Linked DNA regions of Verrucosispora sp. NA02020. The protein of the gene in region 1 interacts with the protein of each later gene in a pairwise test. Links are inferred from orthologs where the notes say so. Each region holds a gene or a part of one and is shown on either strand. Other genes may lie near its edges.

Region 1 (8,656 bases):
CGCGCTGGCGGTCGAGTGCCGCTACGGCGACTGCGGGCACGAGGCCGAGCCGGGGTGCGCCGTCCAGGATGCGCTGCGGACAGGTGAGCTGACCGCCCGGCGCTGGGAGAACTGGCGACGGCTGCACCGCGAGATCGCTCACGAGACCGGGCGGCGCGCCGCCCGCCGGCCCCGCCGTCGGGGCAGATTGTCGTAGGGCGGGTCTACAGTTGCCGGGGCGCTTTTCCGCGCCGGCACAACCGCTTGGGCGTACCCCGAAATCGGGTTCGCCCAGAAAGCCGGGTTTGCCCGAAAGGTCGGGTTCATCCCTGAAAGCGGACAGATCTTCCTTCGTCATCCTCACCCGGGAGTACACGGACCGTGGCCGACCGTTTGATCATTCGTGGCGCACGCGAGCACAACCTGCGTGACGTCAGTCTCGACCTGCCCCGGGACGCCCTGATCGTGTTCACCGGGCTGTCCGGCTCGGGCAAGTCGAGCCTGGCCTTCGACACGATCTTCGCCGAGGGGCAGCGCCGCTACGTGGAGTCGCTGTCGTCGTACGCGCGGCAGTTCCTCGGCCAGATGGACAAGCCGGACGTCGACTTCATCGAGGGGTTGAGCCCGGCGGTCTCGATCGACCAGAAGTCGACCTCGCGCAACCCGCGCTCGACCGTCGGCACCATCACCGAGGTCTACGACTACCTGCGACTGCTCTTCGCCCGGGTCGGCGTGCCGCACTGCCCGGTCTGCGGCGAGCGGATCTCCAAGCAGAGCCCGCAGCAGATCGTCGACCGGGTCCTGGCGATGGCCGAGGGCACCCGTTTCATGGTGCTCGCCCCGGTGGTGCGCGGCCGCAAGGGCGAGTACGTCGACCTCTTCGCCGAGCTCCAGTCCAAGGGGTACGCCCGGGCCCGGGTCGACGGGGTGGTGCACCAGCTCACCGACCCGCCGAAGCTCAAGAAGCAGGAGAAGCACACCATCGAGGTGGTGATCGACCGGCTCAGCGTCAAGGCCGGCGCCAAGCAGCGGCTGACCGACTCGGTCGAGGCGGCGCTCGGGCTCTCCGGCGGTCTGGTGCTGCTGGACTTCGTCGACCTGGCCGAGGACGACCCGGACCGGGAACGCCGCTACTCCGAGCACCTGGCCTGCCCCAACGACCACCCGCTGGCGATCGAGGACCTGGAGCCCCGGGTCTTCTCCTTCAACGCGCCGTACGGCGCCTGCCCCGAGTGCACCGGCCTGGGCACCAAGAAGGAGGTCGACCCGGAGCTGGTCGTCCCGGACCCGGAGCGCAGCCTGCGCGAGGGCGCGATCCAGCCCTGGGCGACCGGGCACAACCTGGAGTACTTCCTGCGGTTGTTGGAGGCGCTGGGCGAGGCCGAGCACTTCACCGTCGACACGCCGTGGCGGGCGCTGCCGTCGCGGGCGCAGAAGACGATCCTGCACGGTTCCGACGACCAGGTGCACGTGCGCTACCGCAACAAGTACGGCCGGGAGCGCTCGTACTACACCGGCTTCGAGGGCGTGGTGCAGTGGATCGAGCGCCGGCACTCCGACACCGAGTCGGAGTGGTCCCGGGACAAGTACGAGGGGTACATGCGTGACGTGCCCTGTGCGGCCTGCGGCGGTGCCCGGCTCAAGCCCGAGGTGCTCGCCGTCACGCTGGCCGGGCGCAGCATCGCCGAGGTGTGCAACCTGTCCGTCGGCGAGTGCGCCGACCTGCTGGCCGGCATCGAGCTGACCGACCGGCAGAAGCTGATCGCCGAGCGGGTGCTCAAGGAGATCAACGCTCGGCTGCGCTTCCTGCTCGACGTCGGTCTGGACTACCTCTCCCTGGACCGGGCCGCCGGCACCCTCTCCGGTGGCGAGGCGCAGCGCATCCGGCTCGCCACCCAGATCGGGTCCGGCCTGGTCGGCGTGCTCTACGTGCTGGACGAGCCGTCGATCGGGCTGCACCAGCGCGACAACCACCGGCTGATCGAGACCCTGGTCCGGCTGCGCGGGCTGGGCAACACGCTGATCGTGGTCGAGCACGACGAGGACACCATCCGCACCGCCGACTGGATCGTGGACATCGGGCCCGGCGCGGGGGAGCACGGTGGGCAGATCGTGCACAGCGGCTCGGTGCCGGAGCTGCTGACGAACCCGGAGTCGATGACCGGGGCGTACCTCTCCGGACGTCGGGAGATCCCGCTCCCGGCCGGGCGCCGCCCGCAGACGCCGGGTCGGGAACTGGTGGTGCACGGTGCCCGCGAGCACAACCTGCGCAATCTCACGGTGAACTTCCCGCTGGGCCAGTTGATCGCCGTCACCGGCGTCAGCGGGTCGGGCAAGTCGACCCTGGTCAACGACATCCTCTACGCGGTGCTGGCCAACCAGATCAACGGCGCCCGGCTGGTGCCTGGCCGGCACACCCGCGTCGGCGGGCTGGAGCACGTGGACAAGGTCGTCGGGGTCGACCAGTCACCGATCGGTCGGACGCCGCGCTCGAACCCGGCGACCTACACCGGCGTCTGGGACCACGTGCGCAAGCTGTTCGCCGAGACCACCGAGGCCAAGGTCCGGGGGTACGGGCCGGGCCGGTTCTCGTTCAACGTCAAGGGCGGACGCTGCGAGGCGTGCTCCGGTGACGGCACCATCAAGATCGAGATGAACTTCCTGCCCGACGTGTACGTGCCGTGCGAGGTCTGCAAGGGCGCCCGGTACAACCGGGAGACCCTGGAGGTGCACTACAAGGGCAAGACCGTCTCCGACGTGCTGGAGATGCCGATCGAGGAGGCGGCGGAGTTCTTCTCCGCCATCCCGGCCATCCACCGGCACCTCAAGACGCTCGTCGACGTGGGCCTGGGCTACGTCCGGCTGGGCCAGCCGGCGCCGACCCTCTCCGGCGGTGAGGCGCAGCGGGTCAAGCTCGCCTCCGAGCTGCAGAAGCGGTCCACCGGGCGGACGGTGTACGTGCTCGACGAGCCCACCACCGGCCTGCACTTCGAGGACATCCGCAAGCTGCTGCTGGTGCTGGAGGGGCTGGTCGACAAGGGCAACACGGTGATCACCATCGAGCACAACCTCGACGTGATCAAGAGTGCCGACTGGCTGATCGACATGGGCCCGGAGGGCGGTCACCGGGGCGGCACGGTGCTCGCCACCGGCACCCCGGAGGAGGTCGCCGAGGTCACCGAGAGTCACACCGGGCAGTTCCTACGGACCGTGCTCAAGCTCGACGGCACGGCCAAGGGCGCGACGGCGGCCACCGCCCGGGCCGCCAAGGCCAACGGTGCCAAGTCCACCGCCGCGAAGGCCACCGGGGCCAAGACGCGCGGTCGCAAGGCGGCCGCCGCCCGCTGATCCGCGAGGCCCGGCCGTCGCCCGTGGCGGCGGTCGGGCCCACCCGTTGGGGTACGCCCGAGTGGCCGATCGGGTGAACCACCGGGCAGAGTGGTGCGTGTCGAGAGACGTAGCCACGGATCATGCACGGTGGTAGCCGAAGAGAGAAGCGAGGCGGCATGAGTGACGATCAGGTGCTGGCCGGACCGGACACGCGTACCCGACGGAGCCTGCTGACCGGCGTGGGCGCGGTCGGCGCGGCGGTAGTGCTGGCCGGGTGCGGCGGCGGTGACGACTCCGGTGACGGCGCGGCCCCGACCAGCGGCGGACCTCAGGTCACCAACACCGGTGACCCCGGCGGCGGGGACCGTGAGGGGGCGCAGTCACTGGCCAGGACCGCCGACATCCCGGTCGGCGGCGGTGCGGTCTTCGCCGCGCAGGGCGTGGTGATCACCCAGCCCAGCGCCGGGGAGTTCAAGGGGTTCGACCCGATCTGCACGCACCAGGGCTGCCCGGTGTCGAACGTCGACGGCGGGACGATCAACTGCACCTGTCACGGCAGCAAGTTCTCCATCGAGGACGGCTCGGTCAAGGCCGGGCCGGCGACCACCGGCCTGCCGGCCAAGGAGGTCAAGGTCGACGGGGACCAGATCTCGCTGGCCTGACAGCGGGGCACACGGATACGGGCGCGACCGGGGCGAACTCGCCTCCGGCCGCGCCCGTCCGCGTCACTGCGCGTACGCGGACAGCTCCCACAGCGAGAAGCCGTACGTGGTGGCCCGGGTGAGCCCGTACACCCGCACGTAGCGGGCCTGTTGCGGGGCGAAGGTCAGCACGTCGGTGCCGCCGTCGCCGGCCGTGGTCGACCAGACCGTCCGCCAGGTCGCGCCGTCGTCGGAGACCTCGATGCGATACGACCGGGCGTACGCGGACTCCCAGGCCAGGGCCACCCGGCCGACCTGCCGCACCGAGCCCAGGTCCACCCGCAGCCACTGGTTGTCCGACCAGGAGCTGGCCCAGCGGGTGTTCAGGTCACCGTCGACGGCGCGGGCGGCGCCGTTGCCGAGCTGGCTGCTAGAGGCGGTCACCGGACGGCCGGTCGCCAGGTTGGTCACCGCGTCACCACGTCGGGCCGGGAACGACACCACCTGCTGGTAGGTGGGGCGGTTCTGCCAGGCGATGGTGGCGTGCTTGATACCGCCCAGCGGCGACTGGACGATCGCGTCCGCGCACCACTGGTCACCGGCGGCGCAGGTGGCGTCGCCCGGGTACGTCTGGGCGGCCGGGGTCGTCGACGCGGTGCGCAGCGTGTCCAGCAGCACCTGACGGCACGTACCCAGGTTGCCGGCGCCGCAGAAGGTCCGTCCGGGGTCGCCGGCGACCGGGTCACCGAGCACCGCCCGCAGGTCCTTGTCGACGTAGCCCCACCAGCCGTACTGGAACGCCGAGCCCTTGTGGGTCTGCGCGCTGTTCGCCGAGGACGGCAGGTTCGACACGTCGCCCTGTTGCAGGCCGGACGGGGACTCGTTGATCTGCATCGCGTTGATCACGGACTGGTAGAGGTCCGTGCCGAGCTGGTCGCGGAACATGCCCCGCACCAGCAGCGGCCACCAGGCGTCGAAGGTACGGATCGCCTCGGCGTGCTGGTACACCTTGGAGCCCTTGGCGGTCTCCACCCGCAGCGCGCCCGCCTGTCGCCAGGCCTTGAGCCGGGTGATCTCGGTGGCCAGGGCGCTGTCGGTGACCGGCTGGCTCTCCAGCACCCGGATCAGCTCGCCGAGCACCTCTGCGCCGCGCAGGTCGGTCAGCCCGGCCCGCTGCACCAGTTCGGTCAGCGAGGCCCGGTCGAACTTGCGGCCCGCCGAGATGGCCGCCTTCATCGGCTTGTCCAGCAGGTCACCCCGGTGTACGGCACCGAAGCTGAAGTTGCCGTCGGCGGCACCGAAGTCCTTGGCCTGCTTGTTGTTCCAGCTGATGTAGTAGTCCTGGTTGATCGACTGCGGGTGGGCCGAGCGCGGCGCGTACCGCGCGGTGCCGGTCGCCGGGTCGAAGTCCTGCCACTCGTAGGCCCGTTCGGCCTTCATCGGCAGATTCGGGTTGCTGCCGGCGGCCCGCACCGGGTTGAGCCCGGAGTTGAAGTACGCCGACTGGGTGGAGTTGACGTAGAACCAGTTGAAGGCGTACTCGACGTTGTTGGCGGAGGTGAGGAACGCCTCGGCGGAACCCATCTGGGTCGGGTCGTTGAACATCTGGAAGCCGATGGCCGAGTCGGCCTCACGACCGTAGGTGGAGCGCAGTTGGGTGAACGCGTGCGGCACCCCGCCCACCGTGCCGCGCCAGCCCACCAGGCCCAGCTTGGTACGCCAGGCGACCAGCTTGTACGACCCGGCCGCGGTGCTGTCGGCGACGGTCGGGGTCCACCGGTTGACCCGGGACAGCTCCTCCATCGCCAGGCACTGGCCCCGGAAGAGGTAGTGGTTGCTGGCCGGCGTCGGCGTTCCGCCGCCGGGCACGCAGAGCGGCATCGCGTACGTGTCGGTGATGTCGTGGATCGAGGAGGTGGCGCTCCACGCGTAGTCCTGGCCCCGGCCGAGCAGGACATAGAGGTTGAGTCCGGCGAAGGCGGCGCCCCGGGCGCTGATGCCCGGGCCCTGCAACTCCTGCACCATCAGCAGTTGCGGGGAGAAGTAGCCGGTCTGCGGCCCGAAGACGGCGATCGGATGTCCGGTGGCCGAGTGGGCGGCGGAGACCACGGCCGCGTTGGACATGCCCCGGTGCGCCGGGTCGATGGTCAGCCCGGAGAGCGCGGCGGCCAGTTCCGAGCTGCGGTTCGAGGTCGTGGCGGTGGTGGCGGAGCCGGTCTGGTCGGTGACGATCGGCTCGACCCGGGCCGACCCGGCGTCCGGCAGCACCACGCTGGGCGCGTTCGGCGCGGCGTCACCGTACGGGAAGCTCTGCCCGTCGTGCAGGGTCAGCACGGTCTCCGGGTCGTTCTGCCCCCGGAAGGCGTTCCACACCCGGTCGCCGTCGGTCGGACCGAACTTGGCCCGGGCCGCGATGCGGACCAGCGCCGACTGCATTTCGGTGCCGCCACCGCCGCCGAAGAGGCCGCCGACGACCCCGGCGATGGCGATCAGGTCGGTCATCACGAACGGCTTCGGTCCACCGGCGTTCGTGATCGCGTCGAGGTGACCGGTCAGCACGTACTCGCCGGGGCAGTTGCGGTTGGCCATGCAGGTCTGGATGTAGGCGTTGACCCCGGCGACGTACTCCTGCACGTCGGCGTAGAGCTGCTCGCCGCGTGTCCCACCCTTGCCGCGCAAGGCGTTCACCTGGGCCTGCAGGTCCGCCTCCGTGTACGGGGAGGTGCGCCACACGCTCTGCTCCAGCGCCCGGTTGCCCGGTGCGCCCCCGGCGAACGGGGTCAGCGTGCCCCGACCGACGTGCCGCAGCAGGTCCATCGTGAAGAGTCGGTCCTCGGCTCCGGCGTACCCGGCGCCGTACATGGTGCCGCCCCGGGTGGTGCCGGTGATGTGCGGGACACCGTTGGTCCGGTCGCGCACGATCCGCACGTCGGAACGCGGGGAGTAGTCGCGTTCGACCTGGCCGGGGGCGACGCCGAAGGAGGCGTCCCGGAAGAACGTGCTGACCTGGTCCTCGCGCAGCCCGGCGTAGCCGTAGACCAGGTTGGCGTACGTGTCGAGCTGGTCGGCGGAGTGCCGGGGAAGCGTGCCGAACGCCTGGTTGCCCAGGACCTCGACGAGGGTGGCGTTGCCGTTCTGGCCGGGCGGCAGGATCTCGGAGCACTCGCCGAGGCAGTAGTCGTTGCCGGCGAAGGCGCTGGCGACGTTCACGGCGAGGGTGCCGGCGTCGGGGACGGGGGTGGCGGTGGCGGGGGAGGACACGCCGACGAGCGCGGTGGCGACCGCGAGGGCGGCGGTCGCACCGGCGAGCAGCCGGCGGGTGGCGGGGTGAGCAGGCATGGCGATCCTCTGTGGACGGGGGACCATCGGGCGGGATCATTACGTGAAGAACATTCGGTTACTGGATGGTAGGGGTCGGCGCCCGAGATTGGAAGGCATCAATCACGACTCCCCGGTACGCCGACCCCGGACGGGCGGAGAAAGGGGCGAGTGGGGATGATCAGGGCTGTCGGGGGTGGCGACTAGTCTCGGAGTGTGGCTGATCCGTCGACCTACCGTCCCGCGCCGGGCACCATCCCCGAGGCGCCGGGGGTCTACCGCTTCTACGACGGCACCGGCCGGGTGATCTACGTCGGCAAGGCGCGGAGCCTACGCAGCCGGCTCAACTCCTACTTCGGCGACCTGTGGGGGCTGCACCAGCGCACCCAGCAGATGGTCACCACCGCCGAGTCGGTCGACTGGGTCACCGTCGGCACCGAGGTCGAGGCGCTCCAGCTCGAATACCTCTGGATCAAGCAGTACGACCCGAGGTTCAACGTCCGCTACCGCGACGACAAGTCGTACCCGTACCTGGCGGTCACCCTCGACGAGGAGTACCCACGGCTACAGGTGATGCGGGGCAGCAAGCGCAAGGGGGTGCGCTACTTCGGGCCGTACTCGCACGCCTGGGCGATCCGCGAGACCCTCGACCTGCTGCTGCGGGTCTTCCCGGCGCGGACCTGCTCCGCCGGGGTGTTCAAACGGGCCGGGCAGGTGGGCCGTCCCTGCCTGCTCGGGTACATCGGCAAGTGTTCGGCGCCCTGCGTCGGCAGCGTCACCGCCGAACGGCACCGCGAGATCGTCGACGACTTCTGCGACTTCATGGCCGGTCGCACCGACTCCATGGTCCGCAAGCTGGAACGCGAGATGACCGAGGCCAGCGAGGCGCTGGAGTTCGAGCGGGCGGCCCGGCTGCGCGACGACGTCGCCGCCTTGCGCCGGGCGATGGAGAAGCAGACCGTGGTGCTCGGCGACGGCACCGACGCCGACGTGGTCGCGTTCGCCGACGACCCGCTGGAAGCCGCCGTGCAGGTCTTCCACGTACGCGGCGGCCGGGTACGCGGCCAGCGCGGCTGGGTGGTGGAGAAGACCGAGGACCTCAGCACCGGAGACCTGGTGCACCACTTCTGCACTCAGGTCTACGGCGGTGAGCAGGGCGAGACCGACGTCCCCCGTGAGCTGCTGGTGCCGGAGCTGCCCGCCGACGCCGAGGCCCTCGCCGACTGGCTCTCGCACCATCGGGGCAGCCGCGTGACCCTGCGGGTGCCGCAGCGCGGCGACAAGCGCACCCTGATGGAGACGGTCGAGCGCAACGCGAAGGACGCGTTGGCCCGGCACAAGCTCAAGCGGGCCGGCGACCTCACCACGCGGGGCAAAGCGCTCGACGA
Region 2 (15,308 bases), 130 kb from region 1 along the record:
GCGCCGGTTCTTCGGTGGGCTGCCGTGCCGTTCCAGTGCCTTGCGGAACGGGCCGCCGGGCGGGGGCAGCGGCGCCTTGACCGGGTCGTGGCCCCAGTTCATCAGCGAGTACCGCCACCGTGTGTCGCGGACGTCGCCGCTGGGTCGCTGCGCCATGTGGCGACGGACGTAGCCGACGACCTTGCGCATGTGCTTGTAGTCGGCGGCGCTGAGCTGGTCCCGCTTGCGACGGAGCAGGTCGACGATCTTGCGGCCGGACTCGTGGCCGACCGACTCGCCGCCCTCGGTGCCCTTCTTCTGCCAACCGACGTGCTTGGACTCCGGCGTCTCCAGCCACTGCTGGAGCTCACCGGGCTTCATGTTCACCGCGTCGGTGAACTCACGGTAGGTCTGCTGGTCGTCGGTCCCGCTCACGGCGCAACACCTCCGGGTGGTGGGCGACGTCCTGGCCCGAGTCGGTCTCGGTCACGGCGCGGGTTACCCGGGGGTGCGGCACGGAAACGACGGGGGTGGCCGTCCACTCCCGTGGACCGGGTCCCGCGTTCCGCGATCTCAGTCGTGTCTCTCGGTGACGAAGACGGCGGTGCCGGGGAAGAGCCGGCCGCGCAGCGGGCTCCACTGCCCCCAGAGCCCCTCGTGTCCCTCCGGCCACTCCGGCTCCACCAGGTCCACCAGGCGGAACCCGGCACCGACCAGTTCACGGATCCGGTCGCCGAGGGTGCGGTGCTGCTCGACGTAGGTGGCCACGCCGGTGTCGTCCTGCTCCACGTACGGCTGCCGGTCGAAGTAGGAGTGCACGGCGGTCAGTCCGCCCTCGCCGGGGTCGTCGAGGAAGATCCAGCGCATCGGGTGGGTGACCGAGAAGACCCAGCGTCCGCCGGGGCGCAGGATCCGGTGCACCTCGCGCATCAGGGCGGCCGAGTCGTCGACGAACGGCACCGCGCCGAACGCCGTGCAGGCGACGTCGAAGCTGCCGTCGGCGAACGGCAGCGCCAGCGCGTCGGCCTGGGCCAGTGGTACGCGTACCCCGCTGCGGTCGGCGGCGCGCGCGGCGTGGCGCAGCATGCCGGCGGACAGGTCCACCGCGACCGGGTGGGCGCCCTGGGTGGCCAGCCAGCGGGCGCAGGACGCCGCGCCGCAGCCGACCTCCAGCACCCGGCGTCCGGCCACCTCGCCGAGCAGCCGGGCGTCGGCCTCGCGCAGCCCCTCCGGGCACCAGACGAAGTCCACGTCACCCAGGAAGGCCCCGTGCTCGGCCTGGTAGGCGTCGGCGTCGGTGTCCCACCAGTGGCGGTTGGCGCGGCGGATCTCGGCGTCGCCGACCCGGCGCCGGGTCACCCGGTTGTCGTCGTTCACCCGCTCACGCTAGGCGTCGGGAGGGGGTGGGGCGGCGGTGGGCCGGGGTGTCGTGGTGTCGGCTGGCCGAAATCTCCGCTTTCGCGGGTGGTGAGGTGATGAGGAGACGGGAGGGCTTGCACGCTGTGGTAATGCAGCGGGTAGGGTAGACGATGCGCTCGCGGATCGCGTGCCTCGGCAGGGAGCAGGTGCGCGGTCGACGGAGTCACATCACGATCTCGTTCAGCGATTTCCGGGTGGTGGGTCCGCCGGCGGATCCGTTGGCGCGCACAGGTCACCGCGACACCAGCCTGCTGTGACACACCATCCGACCGGAGCAACCGCCCACATGACGAGCAGCATCGAGGCCCCCTCGAGCGCCACCAAGGTCACCGTCGACGATCTCGGCTCTGAGGAAGCTTTCCTCGCCGCGATCGACGAGACCATCAAGTACTTCAACGACGGCGACATTGTCGAAGGCACCGTCGTCAAGGTCGATCGGGACGAGGTCCTGCTCGACATCGGCTACAAGACCGAGGGTGTCATCCCCTCTCGTGAGTTGTCGATCAAGCACGACGTGGACCCGGCAGAGGTCGTCTCGGTCGGTGACCACATCGAGGCCCTGGTCCTCCAGAAGGAGGACAAGGAGGGTCGGCTGATCCTCTCCAAGAAGCGGGCGCAGTACGAGCGGGCCTGGGGCACGATCGAGAAGATCAAGGACGAGGACGGTGTCGTCCGCGGTTCGGTCATCGAGGTGGTCAAGGGTGGCCTCATCCTCGACATCGGGCTGCGCGGCTTCCTGCCCGCCTCCCTGGTCGAGATGCGGCGTGTGCGCGACCTGCAGCCGTACGTCGGCCGTGAGCTCGAAGCCAAGATCATCGAGCTGGACAAGAACCGCAACAACGTGGTGCTGTCCCGCCGTGCCTGGCTGGAGCAGACGCAGTCCGAGGTGCGCACCGAGTTCCTCAACAAGCTCCAGAAGGGGCAGGTCCGCAAGGGCGTCGTCTCCTCGATCGTCAACTTCGGCGCGTTCGTCGACCTCGGCGGCGTGGACGGTCTGGTGCACGTCTCCGAGCTGTCCTGGAAGCACATCGACCACCCCTCCGAGGTGGTCGAGGTGGGCCAGGAGGTCGAGGTCGAGGTCCTGGACGTCGACCTGGACCGTGAGCGGGTCTCGCTGTCGCTGAAGGCGACCCAGGAGGACCCGTGGCGGCAGTTCGCCCGCACCCACGCGATCCAGCAGATCGTGCCGGGTAAGGTCACCAAGCTCGTGCCGTTCGGTGCGTTCGTCCGCGTCGACGACGGCATCGAGGGTCTGGTGCACATCTCCGAGCTGGCCGAGCGCCACGTGGAGATCCCCGAGCAGGTCGTGCAGGTCGGCTCCGAGGTCATGGTCAAGGTCATCGACATCGACCTGGAGCGTCGCCGGATCTCGCTGTCGCTCAAGCAGGCCAACGAGGGCTTCGTCGAGGGCGAGGAGCACTTCGACCCCACCCTCTACGGCATGGCTGCCACGTACGACAACGAGGGCAACTACATCTACCCGGAGGGCTTCGACCCGGAGACGGGCGAGTGGCTCGAGGGGTACGACAAGCAGCGCGAGACCTGGGAGAACCAGTACGCCGAGGCGCGGCAGCGCTGGGAGGCGCACCAGAAGCAGGTGCAGACCTCTCGGGCCGCCGAGGCCGAGGCCGCTGCCAACCCGCAGCCCGCCCCGACCGGCACCACCACCTCGACCAGCGCGGCACCCAGCCGTCAGGCCGAGGAGCCCGCGGGCACCCTGGCCACCGACGAGGCGCTCGCCGCTCTGCGGGAGAAGCTCGCCGGCGGTAAGTGACCCGCTGCTGACGACGACGGGCCCCGCCCCGACCTGGATGATCCGGGTCGAGGCGGGGCCCTCGCCGTCGACCGGCCCGCCCGCCCGTGCCGGCCGCGCGGGCTTGGCGCGGCGGCCCTGGTCAGGTTGACTGGTGCCGTGTTGAAGATCGGACTCACCGGCGGGATCGGCTCGGGCAAGAGCGCGGTGGCACGCCGGCTGGTCGAGCGCGGGGCGGTACTCGTCGACGCCGACCGGATCGCGCGTGAGGTCGTCGCCCCCGGCACCGACGGGCTGGCCGAGGTCGTCGCGGCCTTCTCCGAGCGGGTGCTCGACGCCGACGGCGCGCTGGACCGGGCCGCACTCGGCGAGGTGGTCTTCGCCGACGAGACGGCCCGCCGCCGGTTGGAGGCCGTCGTGCACGGTCGGGTGCGGGCCCGGACGGCGGAACTGGTCGCTGCGGCACCACCGGACGCCGTCGTGGTCAACGACGTGCCGCTGCTGGTGGAGGTGGGGCTGGCCGCCACGTACCACCTGGTGGTCGTGGTGCGCACGGAGGTGGAGACCCGGCTGCGACGGTTGGCCCGCGACCGGGGGATGAGCCGGGGTGAGGCGGAGCGGCGCATCGCCGCGCAGGCCGACGACGCCCGCCGCGCGGCGGCGGCGGACGTGCTGCTCACCAACGACGGCACCCTCGACGAGTTGCACGCGACGGTCGACGCGCTCTGGCAGGACCGGCTGGTGCCCTACGAGGTCAACCTGCGGCAGCGACGGCCGGTCCGGCTGGACCGGGTGCGCCTGGCCGAGCCCGACCCGACCTGGCCACAGCAGTACGCCCGGCTGGCCGCCCGGATCCGGCACGCGGTCGCCCCCGCCGACCTGCGGGTGGACCACATCGGGTCGACGGCGGTCCCCGGTCTGGCCGCCAAGGACGTCATCGACGTGCAGCTCAGCGTGTCGTCGCTGGCCGAGGCGGACGGACCGATGGCCGACCGGCTCGCCGACGCCGGGTTTCCCCGACTGCCCGGTGAGTGGTGGGACACCGCGCGCACCGGCGGCGGCCGGTGGGAGAAGCGGTTGCACGGCAGCGCCGATCCGGGCCGCCCGGTGCACCTGCACATCCGCCAGGACGGCTCACCGGGCTGGCGGTACGCCCTGCTGATGCGCGACCACCTGCGGGCCGATCCGGACCGGCGGGCCGCGTACCTGGGACTCAAGCGGGAGTTGGCCGCCTCCGCGCCGGAGAGCGGCACGTACGCCACGGCGAAGGACCCGTGGTTCGACGAGGAGCACCTGCGGGCCGAGGAGTGGGCCGCTCAGACCGGGTGGCGTCCCTGACCGGTCGCTCTCAGGTCGGCGGGGTCAGCCGGGGTGTCCGCCCGGTGGTCAGGTCGAGCTGTGCCCAGGCCCCGGCCGGGGTCCGGGTCTCCAGTCGGCGCAGCAGCCCGGTGCGGTCGACCCAGTAGCGGGTCGGTCCCCGGGCGGTCTCGACCTCGACGACGTCCACCGGGACGCCGCGGTGACTGTCGCCACGGATCCGCCGGGTGCTGCCCTGCGGGCCGGTGCCCCGGGCGGCCCGCAGCGCGGCGGACACCAGCGGGTCCAGAGCCGAGGTGCGGTGCGGGCCGGTCCGCCAGCCGGTGGTCGGAGGTGGCAGCGGTGGCCGTGCCGCCGGGTCCGCGCCGGGTCGGGTCTCGATCCGGGCCACCGTGCGCCGGCCGTGCCGAACCAGGACGCGGCGGTCCGTCGCGTCGAGTGCGGTGACGCCCAGGTACGCGGTGCCCGCCGTCCAGCTCAACCAGCCGGAGCCCCGCAGGTCGAGGTCGGTGCCGACCGGGCCGACCAGGGTGACGGTGGCACCACCGGCGGCGCGCAGCCGGGCGGGCAGCCGCTGCCAGCGGTGCCGTTCGGCGGTGGTGAGGGCACGGGGCAGGCCGGGGCGGCCACCCAGCGCGTCGACCGGGCGCAGCGTGGGCCGGTCGGCGCGGTGCAGCTGGAGATTCACCTGACCGACGCCGGGCAGGGTGGTCTCGACCCGGTGCAGCCGTCCGGTCGTGTCCAGCCAGTACCGGGCGACGCCGGTGTGGGGTGCGGCGCTGGGTGATCCGGTCGGGGTGGCGCCGCCGGTGGCGACGGGGCGCGGCAGGGACGTCTCCAGCACGTCGACCGTCTCGCCGGTGACCTGCTCGTGTCGCAGCCAGCGGCCGGAGAGTCCGTCGGCGGGTTCCGGCCGGTCGAGGGCCAGGTCGAAGACCAGGCCCAGCAGCGGGTCGAGGCTCCGGTCGGCGCAGAGCCGCCAGTCGTCGCCCGGGGGCATCAACGGCGGCATGGCGGGGGTCGACATGGCCTCCGGGTCGGGGCGGACCACGGCCACGGTGGGGGTGGCCTGGACCAGTCCGCGCAGCGGGCCGGCGCCGGGACCGCTGACGTCGAGGTAGACCAGCCGGCGGGCCCAGTCGACCCAGCCGAGCAGATCGGTGCGGCCGGCGGTGCCGCTCACCGTGAGGTGCAGTCCGGCACGGACGTCCCGGTAGTTGACGACCCGCATGGCGGCCAACCGGTCCCGCTCGGCGGCCGTGAGCTCACGGGCGGGCGGTGCGGCGGGCGCCCAGTTCACCAGGGTCGCGACCAGGGTGACGGCGGAGGCGGCGGCGGTCAGGGCGAGCGCGGCCAGAACGACGCGGCGACGCCGGGCGGCGACCTGTCGGGAGTGCCCGGCCGCCGGGGTCGTCCCGGCGAGGTCGTCGTCCTCGGCCGGGTTGCCGGCCGTCGGGTCGAGCATGCCGTGCGCCACGGCCGCCCGTCGGACGCCGGGGCGCGGTCGGGGTGCTGCGGCGGCCGGGTCGGTCCCGGACAGACCGAGGATCTCCGGTGGGGTGAGGCCGGCGCGGTGCCGGCGGGCACCGGCGCGGCGGCGGTTGCCCCGTCCGGCGGGGGCGTCCGTCGAGCGGTCGGGCGGGACGCGGATGCCATCGCTGCGTTCGGGCGGGGGGTGGGCGTCGGCCGGGTCGCCGGGTCGCTCGGGGCCGGTGTCGTCGGAGGCCGGTCGTGAGGTGTCCGTCACGGGAGGATGAACGGGCCGGACCGGGTCGGGGTGACGAGGTGGCGGTGCCGGCCGGGTCCTGGTGTGTAGGTGGCGCTCGCGGCGGCCGGTCTGCGCGTTCGGCGCGACCACGTCGGGCGCGCACGCCGGGCATGCCGGGTGCTGCGGCCTTCGGTGCCGGGGGCGGCGTGGCCTGTGGGGCCCGCCACCGGCCCGGTCGGCCGCCGCGAGCGGCCTACGGAAAAAGCGTAGCCGGGTGAGAAGAACCACACAATGCGAATATCGAAGCCGATCAGGTGCCGCCCGTAGTCGCGGCGGAGTGTCGGTCCCCGGGCGTACGGTTGACGTCATGGCGCTCGACATTCCCCGGCTCGACGGCCGTTTCCAGGTCGTCAGTGATTTCCAGCCGGCCGGTGACCAGCCGGCGGCGATCGACGACCTGGAGCGACGCGTCCGCCGAGGCGACCGGCACACGGTGCTGCTCGGCGCGACCGGCACCGGCAAGAGCGCCACGACCGCCTGGCTGGTCGAGCGGCTGCAACGGCCCACGCTGGTGCTGGCGCCCAACAAGACGCTCTGCGCCCAGCTGGCCAAGGAGTTCAGCGAGCTGCTGCCGGACAACGCGGTGGAGTACTTCGTCTCGTATTACGACTACTACCAGCCCGAGGCGTACATCCCGCAGACCGACACGTACATCGAGAAGGACTCCTCGATCAACGAGGAGGTCGAGCGGCTGCGGCACTCGGCCACCATGTCGCTGCTCACCCGGCGCGACGTGGTGGTGGTGGCGACCGTCTCGGCGATCTACGGCCTGGGCACCCCGGAGGAATACCTGGACCGTGCGGTGCGGGTCGCCGTCGGCCAGGAGCTCGACCGGGACCAGTTGCTGCGCCGACTGGTCGACATCCAGTACACCCGCAACGACATGGCCTTCCAGCGGGGCACGTTCCGGGTCCGGGGCGACACGTTGGAGATCATTCCGGCGTACGAGGAACTCGCCGTCCGCATCGAGCTCTTCGGCGACGAGGTGGAGAAGCTCTACTACCTCAACCCGCTCACCGGGGACGTGGTGCGCGAGGTCGACCATCTGCTGATCTTCCCGGCGACGCACTACGCGGCCGGGCCGGAGCGGATGGAGCGGGCGGTCCGCGACATCGAGGCCGAGTTGGGCGAGCGCCTGGCCGAGTTGGATCGGCAGGGCAAGCTGCTGGAGGCGCAGCGGCTGCGGATGCGCACCACGTACGACATCGAGATGATGCGGCAGGTCGGCTTCTGCTCCGGCATCGAGAACTACTCGATGCACATCGACGGGCGGTTGCCCGGCAGCCCGCCGCACTGCCTGCTCGACTACTTCCCCGACGACTTCCTCACCGTCGTCGACGAGTCGCACGTGACGATCCCGCAGATCGGCGGGATGTTCGAGGGTGACGCCTCGCGCAAGCGGATGCTGATCGACCACGGGTTCCGGCTGCCCAGCGCCGCCGACAACCGCCCGCTGCGCTTCGACGAGTTCCTGGAGCGGGTCGGCCAGATGGTCTTCCTGTCGGCCACCCCGGGGCCGTGGGAGTTGGAGCACGCCCAGGGCGAGTACGTCGAGCAGGTGATCCGCCCGACCGGCCTGGTGGACCCGGAGGTCGTGGTCAAGCCCACCAAGGGCCAGATCGACGACCTGATGCACGAGATCAAGCTGCGCACCGAGCGTGACGAGCGGGTCCTGGTCACCACGTTGACCAAGAAGATGGCCGAGGACCTGTCGGACTACCTGCTGGAGAACGGCATCCGGGTGCGGTATCTGCACTCCGAGGTGGACACGTTGCGCCGGGTCGAGTTGCTGCGTGAGTTGCGTCGGGGTGACTACGACGTGCTGGTCGGCATCAACCTGCTGCGCGAGGGGCTGGACCTGCCCGAGGTGTCGTTGGTGGCGATCCTGGACGCGGACAAGGAGGGCTTCCTGCGCAGTGGTCGGTCGTTGATCCAGACCATCGGTCGCGCGGCCCGTAACGTCTCCGGCCAGGTGCACATGTACGCCGACAAGATCACTCCGTCGATGGCGGCCGCGATCGAGGAGACCGATCGGCGCCGGGCCAAGCAGATCGCGCACAACGAGGCGCACGGGATCAGTCCCGAGCCGCTGCGCAAGAAGATCCACGACATTCTCGACGACATCTACCGCGAGGCGGAGGACACCGAGGCGACCCGGGTCGGTGGTGCGGTGCGCCAGTTGTCGCGGGGCAAGGCGCCGGTCAAGGAGACCCGTAGCCGGGCTCGGGGAGGTGCGGCCACCCCGGCCCGCGAGGGCATGGCGCGGGCCGAGTTGGCGCAGCTCATCCAGGAGCTCAACGACCAGATGCTGGCCGCCGCGCGCGAGTTGCAGTTCGAGTTGGCCGCCCGGATCCGCGACGAGGTCGCCGACCTCAAGAAGGAGTTGCGGGGAATGGACGCCGCCGGGGTGTCGTGATGGCCCGGGGCGGGTGTGGTGGCGCGTGGCGATATCGGTTCGTTGCATAGCGCGAGCAAGGTATTGCCGTGCGTGACTGTCCTGCGTACTCTCCGACGGTGGGGAGGCCGGGATGCCGTTGTCAGCAAGTCCTGTCATCCGCAGGGTTCGGCTCGGCGCGGAGTTGCGCCAGCTGCGCCGCGGGGAGTCACTCACCTTGGAGCAGGTCTGTGGCCAGCTCGGGTGGGCGTCCACGTCCAAGTTGTCCCGCATCGAGCTGGGTCAGAGTCGGCCGGACCTGGCCGACGTGCTGGATCTGCTCGACGTCTACCAGGTGCCGCCACCGCAGCGCGAGGCGTTGATCGTCATCGCCCGGGACGCGGCGGCCGGTCGCGGCTGGTCCCGGGCGCTGGGTGAGATGGGGGAGCGGCAACGCGCGTACGCGGAGCTGGAGGCGGGCGCGGCGGGCATCGTCGAGTACCAACCGGCCGTGCTGCCCGGGTTGGTGCAGACCCCGGCGTACGCCCGGCTGCGGCTGGCGGCTGCGGCGCTGATCGGTCCCGAGCTGGACCTGGAGGCCGAGGTGCGGGCTCGCGGGCTGCGGCAGCAGGTGCTGCGCCGGGCCGATCCGCCGCACTACACGGCGCTACTGGACGAGCGGGTCTGCGCCCTCGGCGGCATGCCGGTGGACGTCTGGCGGGAGCAGCTGTGGCACCTGGTGGCGCTGACCGAGCTGCCGCACGTCACCATCCGGCTGGTGCCCGGCGACGTCCCGTCCCACGACGGTGTGCATCCGTTGGCGGGCTTCTCGTGGTACGTCTTTCCCGATCCGGCGGATCCGCGCACGGTGATGGTGGAGACGCTCACCACCGACCTGCGGCTGGTCGCCGAGGCCGACATCGCCCGCTACGAACGGATGGTCGAGTGGCTGTCGGCGGTGGCGCTGCCGGCCACCGAGACCGCGGCGGTGCTGGCCCGGCAGGCCGAGCGACCGGAGATCCCCCGGCCCGCCGACCCCGTCGAGGACGCCGTGCGGGCTCCCGTCGAGGAGGTCCCGGCCGCAGAGCGCGACGCGGAGCGGCTCGCCGGCTGACGTTCGCCGGTCCGGGTCGGACGCGGACGCCGGACGCGATTAGTCGGGTGGGGACGCGCGGCCGGCGGGCCCGGCGCGCCCCCGAGCCCGTCGGGACCGCCGACCGCGCGTCGCGGGCACGATAGACGAGGGGTACGACACTTTTCGGTCCCGCGCCGGGCCGGGACGGCGTCCTCAGGCGGGTACGTCGACGAAATGCTCGACGAGCGGCGGACCGGCGAAGTGCGGACCGATCAGCCCGCGCCACCGCGCGAAGCGGTCGGTCTGCCGGAAGTTGACCTCGTGCGCCTCGACCGAGTCCCACTCGACCAGCAGCACGAACCGCGTGGGGGACTCGACACCCCGGGTCATCCGGACCGAGCGGCAGCCGGGCGTGTCGGCGAGGACCGGGTGCGCCGTGCGGTACGCGGCGGCGAACTCGTCCTCCTGCCCGGGAATCACGTCGATCAGCGCGACTTCAAGCACCATGTCAGCAGCCTCGCACGGCGGGCGGGTCGGGGTGGGCGCAGGGGTCTGTTCCACCGGCGGTCGGCGCTCTAGGGTGAGCGCGCGACAGACCCGGGAGGACCTGTGATCGACTGGCTCACCAGCACGGCGTTCAGCGTCGCCGGGGCGGGCATCAGCTGGGCGGAGCTGCTGGGCTTCGGCACCGGTGTGGTGAACGTCTGGCTGATCGCCCGGCAGCACATCGCCAACTGGGCGATCGGCATCGCCAACGTGCTGCTGCTCGGACTGTTGTTCTGGACGACGGGTCTGTACGCCGACGCGAGCCTGCAACTGGTCTACGTGGCTCTCGGCTGCTACGGGTGGTGGCACTGGTTGTACGGCGGCGAGCGGCGCAGCCGGCTCACGGTGACCCGGACCGGGCGGCGGGAGTGGTGGGCGCTCGGTGTGGCGGGGGTGCTGCTCACCGGCGGGATCTGGCTGCTGCTGGACCGGGCCACCGACTCGACCGTGCCGCTGCCCGACGCGCTCACCACGGCGCTGTCGCTGCTGGCCACGTACGGGCAGACCCGCAAGCTGGTGGAGAGTTGGTGGCTGTGGATCGCCGCCGACCTGATCTACATCCCGCTCTACGGGTACAAGGGACTCTGGCTGACCGCCGTGCTGTACGTGATCTTCCTCGGTCTCTGCGTGGTGGGTCTGCGGGCGTGGCGGTCGGACCTGCGGCGACGTGCGGTCGCCGCACCGGTGCCGCCCGGCCCGGCGCCGGTGGTCGCGTGAGCGGCGGGACCGACCCGGCGGCCACCCCGCCCGGGGACGCCCCCCGGTTCCGGCACGGCATGGTGGTCGGGAAGTTCTATCCGCCGCATGCCGGCCACCACGCGCTGATCGAGGCGGCGGCGGCGCGCTGCGCGACGGTGACCGTGGTGGTCGCGCCGTCCCGGTGGGAGTCGATCCCGCTCGCCGAGCGGGTCGCCTGGTTGCGGGAGGCGCACGCGGGCAGCGGCCGGGTCCGGGTGGTGGGGCGGTATGACGACCATCCGGTCGACTACGCGGACCCGGCGGTGTGGGACGCGCACTGCGCGGTGTTCCGGGAGGCGGTCGGGCCCGAGCCGGTGGACGCCGTGTTCTCCTCCGAGGAGTACGGCGCGGAGTTGGCCCGTCGCTTCGACGCGGTGGCGGTCTGCGTGGACCCGGACCGGCGGGCGGTGCCGGTCTCCGGTACGGCGGTCCGCGCCGACCCGGTGACACACTGGCGGTGGCTGAGCCCGCCGGTGCGGGCCTGGTTCGTCCGCCGGGTCGTGGTGGTGGGCGCCGAGTCCAGCGGCACCACCACGATGGCGGCGGCGCTGGCCGCCCACTACGACACGGCGTGGGTCCCCGAGTACGGCCGCGAGCTGACCGCCCGCAAGCTGGCGCTCCTGCGTCGGCGGGAGCCCTCGGCGACGGTCTTCGACGTGGCCTGGGACCGGGACGACTTCGTCGAGGTGGTCCGTGGGCAGCAGGCGGCCGAGGACGCGGCGGCCCGGGTCAGCGGCCCGCTGCTGTTCTGCGACACGGACGCCCGGGCGACCGCCGTCTGGGAGGAGCGGTATCTGGGCTCGACCTCCTCGGTGGTCCGGGCGGCGGCCCGACGTCCGGCGCTGTATCTGCTGACCGACCACGAGGGCGTGCCCTTCGACGACGACGGGCTGCGTGACGGCGAGCACCTGCGGGCCTGGATGACCGGGCGGTTCCGCACCGAGCTGGTCGGGTGCGGGGTGCCGACGGTGACGCTGTCCGGGTCGCACGCCGAGCGGCTGGCCACGGCGGTGGCGGCGTGCGACGCACTGCTGGCCGCCGGCTGGTCCCTGGCCGATCCGCTGCTCCCCGCCACCCACGACACCTAGCCTCCTAGGATGCCATAGCGGGAGGGCGGTGGGTCACACCAGAACGTCGGTCTCCTGCTCATAGGAAACTTTCCGCCGATCGACAATCCTCAGTCCGCATCTTTACTCCGGGCGGCACGCCGCGCCTGCCTGCCCGGGACGACGGGACCGCCCGTGTGGTGGTGATCGTCGGATCGGGCACCCTGGTAGGCGCGGTGCGACACGGCGAAGGAGAGGGTGGGAACGTGGGCCTGGAACGGGACTGGCGGCTCGTGGGTGCGCCCAACGCGCGGGATCTGGGTGGTCTGGTCGGTGCGCGGGGACGGCGGGTCCGGCCGGGGCGGCTGATCCGTACTCCCGCGTTGGGCCGGCTGACCGACGAGGACCTGACGGTGCTGGCCGGGCTCGGTCCGGTGTGCGTGGTGGATCTGCGGGACGACTCGGAGATGTCGGTGGCCCCGCCGGACCGGCTGGTCGGCGCGCCGACCGTGGTGCACCTGCCGGTGCACGACCCGGCCCATCCGGTCTTCACCTACGTCTCGGCGGTGCTGCTCGGGCACGACCTGGACGGGTACGCGGACCTGGCGCGGCAGGGGACACCGGCGGCGATGGCGGACATCTACCGCTGGTTCGTGACCGGGGAGTCGGCCCGGGCGGGTTTCGGCGCGGCGGTGCGGTTGGCGGCCGAGGCACCGAACCTGCCGTTGATGTACCACTGCTCGGCGGGCAAGGACCGCACCGGTTGGCTGACCGTGGTGCTGCTGCACGCCCTGGGCGTGGACGAGGCCGCGATCCGGGCCGACTACCTGGCCAACAACGAGTTGACCGAGAGCCTGCGCGAGGTGCTGATCGAGGCGATGCGGCGGCGGCATCCCGGGCTTGACGACGCGGCGGTGCGTCCGGTGCTGGAGGTCCGTCCGGAGTATCTGGACGCCGGGTACGCGCAGGTGCGGCGGGTGCACGGGTCGTTCGACGCGTACCTGCGGGACGGGCTGGGGGTCACCGGTGAGACGGTGGCGGCGTTGCGGGCCAACCTGCTGGAGTGAGGTGGTGGCGGTCGCGCCACAGCCGGGCGGAGATGTCGGCGACCAGGCGTCGGGCGTGTGCGTCGGCCGGGCCGCTGGGCTGTTGCGCGGTCAGCGGGGTGGTGGTGCAGACGACCAGCAGGTACGGCGGGGCGTCGGTGGGGAAGACCACTGCCGCGCCGTGGCGGACTCCGCGTACCCAGCCGTTCTTGTGGGCCAGCCGGGTGCCGGCGGGTAGGCCCTCGGCGATGTCCTGGCGGACCTGTTGGGCGCAGAGCACGTCGCGCATGGCGGCGCAGGCGGCGGGTGAGGCGACCGGCCCGGGGCGGGTGGCGCCGACGGCGACGGCGCGCAGCAGGGCGGCCAGGTCGGCGGCGGTGACCAGGTTGGTGATGCCGGCGTCGCGGGCGGCGAGGTCCTCGATGCCCCGGGCGGTGACGCTGTGCCGGGCGCCGGCCGCGGCCCAGACCTCGGCCACGGCGGGTCGGCCGACGTGGTCGAGGAGCAGGTTGGTGGCGAGGTTGCTGGACCGCACGATCATCCGTTCGGCGAGCCAGCGCAGCGGCACCTGCCGTCCGAGCCGGTCCCAGACCTCCTGGTCGTTGTCGTACTCGCGGACGCAGGAGTACGGAGGTGCGTCCGGGAGGGCGGAGGTGAACCGGTTGCGGACCGGCACCGGGGTGTCCAGGTCGAGCCGTCCGGTCTCGGCGGTGCGGTGCAGCGCGGCGAGCACCGCGAGTTTCATGGTGCTCGCCGCGTAGTGGGTGACCTCGGCGTGTCGGGTCCAGGTGGGCGGGGCGTCGAGCCGCCCCGCGTACACCGAGATCGTGCCGGGTTCCCGGTCCAGCCGCGCGTCGTCGGCGGACATGAAAGGGGTCAGCCGGCGTGCTTGCGGCGGGCGGCGGTGCGCGCCCGCTGGGTCTGGTCGAGCACGACCTTGCGGATGCGTACGGCGGCGGGGGTGACCTCGACGCACTCGTCCTCGCGGCAGAACTCGAGGGCCTGCTCCAGCGACAGCTTGCGCGGCGGGATCAGCTTCTCGGTCTCGTCGGCGGTGGAGGAGCGCATGTTGGTGAGCTTCTTCTCCTTGGTGATGTTGACGTCCATGTCGTCGGAGCGGGAGTTCTCCCCGACGATCATGCCCTCGTACACCTCGGTGGTGGGCTCGACGAAGAGTTGGCCGCGTTCCTGGAGGTTGGTCATCGCGAAGGCGGTGACGGCGCCGGCCCGGTCGGCGACCAGCGAGCCGTTGTTGCGGGTCCGCAGCTCGCCGAACCACGGCTCGTACGACTCGAAGACGTGGTGCAGGATGCCGGTGCCACGGGTCTCGGTGAGGAACTCGGTGCGGAAGCCGATCAGGCCGCGCGCCGGGACCAGCCACTCCATCCGGATCCAGCCGGTGCCGTGGTTGACCAGCTGCTCCATCCGGCCCTTGCGGGTGGCCAGCAGCTGGGTGATCGCGCCGAGGTAGTCGTCGGGCGAGTCGATGGTGAGCCGCTCCACCGGCTCGCAGGTGCGGCCGTCGATCTCGCGGGTGACCACCTGCGGCTTGCCGACGGTCAGCTCGAAGGACTCGCGGCGCATCTGCTCGACCAGGATCGCCAGCGCCAGCTCGCCTCGGCCCTGCACCTCCCAGGCGTCCGGGCGCTCGGTGGGCAGCACCCGCAGCGACACGTTGCCGATCAGTTCCTTGTCCAGCCGGTCCTTGACCATCCGGGCGGTGACCTTGGCGCCCTTGACCCGGCCGACCAGCGGCGAGGTGTTGGTGCCGATGGTCATCGAGATGGCCGGCTCGTCGACGGTGATCAGCGGCAGCGGCTGCGGGTTCTCCGCGTCGGCGAGCGTCTCGCCGATCATGATCTCGGGGATGCCGGCGACGGCGATGATGTCGCCCGGGCCGGCCGAGTCGGCGGGCTTGCGCTCCAGGCCCTCGGTCATCAGCAGCTCGGAGATGCGGACCCGCTGGGTGCTGCCGTCGGTGCGGCACCAGGCCACGGTCTGGCCCTTGGCGATGGTGCCCTGCCGGACCCGGCACAGCGCGAGGCGGCCGAGGAACGGGGAGGCGTCGAGGTTGGTCACGTGCGCCTGGAGCGGGGCCTGCTCGTCGTACGCGGGCGGCGGGATGGTGTCCAGCAGGGTGCGGAACAGCGGCTCCAGGCTCTGGCTGTCCTGGGGTACGGAGCCGTCGGCGGGCTGGGTCAGCGAGGCGATGCCGTCGCGGGCGCAGGCGTAGACGATCGGGAAGTC

Evidence for each region.
Region 2: the proteins of uvrA (region 1) and uvrB interact in binary tests that used the Escherichia coli proteins (3 or more experiments, as listed by UniProt). The link is inferred for Verrucosispora sp. NA02020 from one-to-one orthologs.

Annotation. Positions count from the first base shown.
Region 1 is NZ_CP054923.1:5,223,840-5,232,495, reverse strand. What follows is about bases 1-3,527. They hold uvrA (excinuclease ABC subunit UvrA), read left to right. Parts: upstream 1-360; coding sequence 361-3,327; downstream 3,328-3,527. Other genes in these bases: HUT12_RS22775 (Rieske (2Fe-2S) protein), read left to right, coding at 3,486-3,527; rsgA (ribosome small subunit-dependent GTPase A), read left to right, coding at 1-196. Outside these bases: more of HUT12_RS22775, read left to right, coding at 3,528-3,971; HUT12_RS22770 (penicillin acylase family protein), read right to left, coding at 4,035-7,289; excinuclease ABC subunit UvrC, read left to right, coding at 7,485-8,656. UniProt on the Escherichia coli protein: The UvrABC repair system catalyzes the recognition and processing of DNA lesions. UvrA is an ATPase and a DNA-binding protein. A damage recognition complex composed of 2 UvrA and 2 UvrB subunits scans DNA for abnormalities.
Region 2 is NZ_CP054923.1:5,353,810-5,369,117, reverse strand. What follows is about bases 6,181-9,097. They hold uvrB (excinuclease ABC subunit UvrB), read left to right. Parts: upstream 6,181-6,543; coding sequence 6,544-8,652; downstream 8,653-9,097. Other genes in these bases: HUT12_RS23810 (helix-turn-helix transcriptional regulator), read left to right, coding at 8,765-9,097; HUT12_RS33255 (hypothetical protein), read right to left, coding at 6,181-6,215. Outside these bases: HUT12_RS23840 (DUF3140 domain-containing protein), read right to left, coding at 1-414; HUT12_RS23835 (class I SAM-dependent methyltransferase), read right to left, coding at 553-1,356; rpsA (30S ribosomal protein S1), read left to right, coding at 1,685-3,172; coaE (dephospho-CoA kinase), read left to right, coding at 3,311-4,489; more of HUT12_RS33255, read right to left, coding at 4,500-6,180; more of HUT12_RS23810, read left to right, coding at 9,098-9,724; HUT12_RS23805 (antibiotic biosynthesis monooxygenase), read right to left, coding at 9,899-10,192; nicotinamide riboside transporter PnuC, read left to right, coding at 10,295-10,948; HUT12_RS33250 (AAA family ATPase), read left to right, coding at 10,945-12,057; HUT12_RS23790 (tyrosine-protein phosphatase), read left to right, coding at 12,288-13,082; HUT12_RS23785 (serine hydrolase), read right to left, coding at 13,036-13,929; translational GTPase TypA, read right to left, coding at 13,938-15,308. UniProt on the Escherichia coli protein: The UvrABC repair system catalyzes the recognition and processing of DNA lesions. A damage recognition complex composed of 2 UvrA and 2 UvrB subunits scans DNA for abnormalities.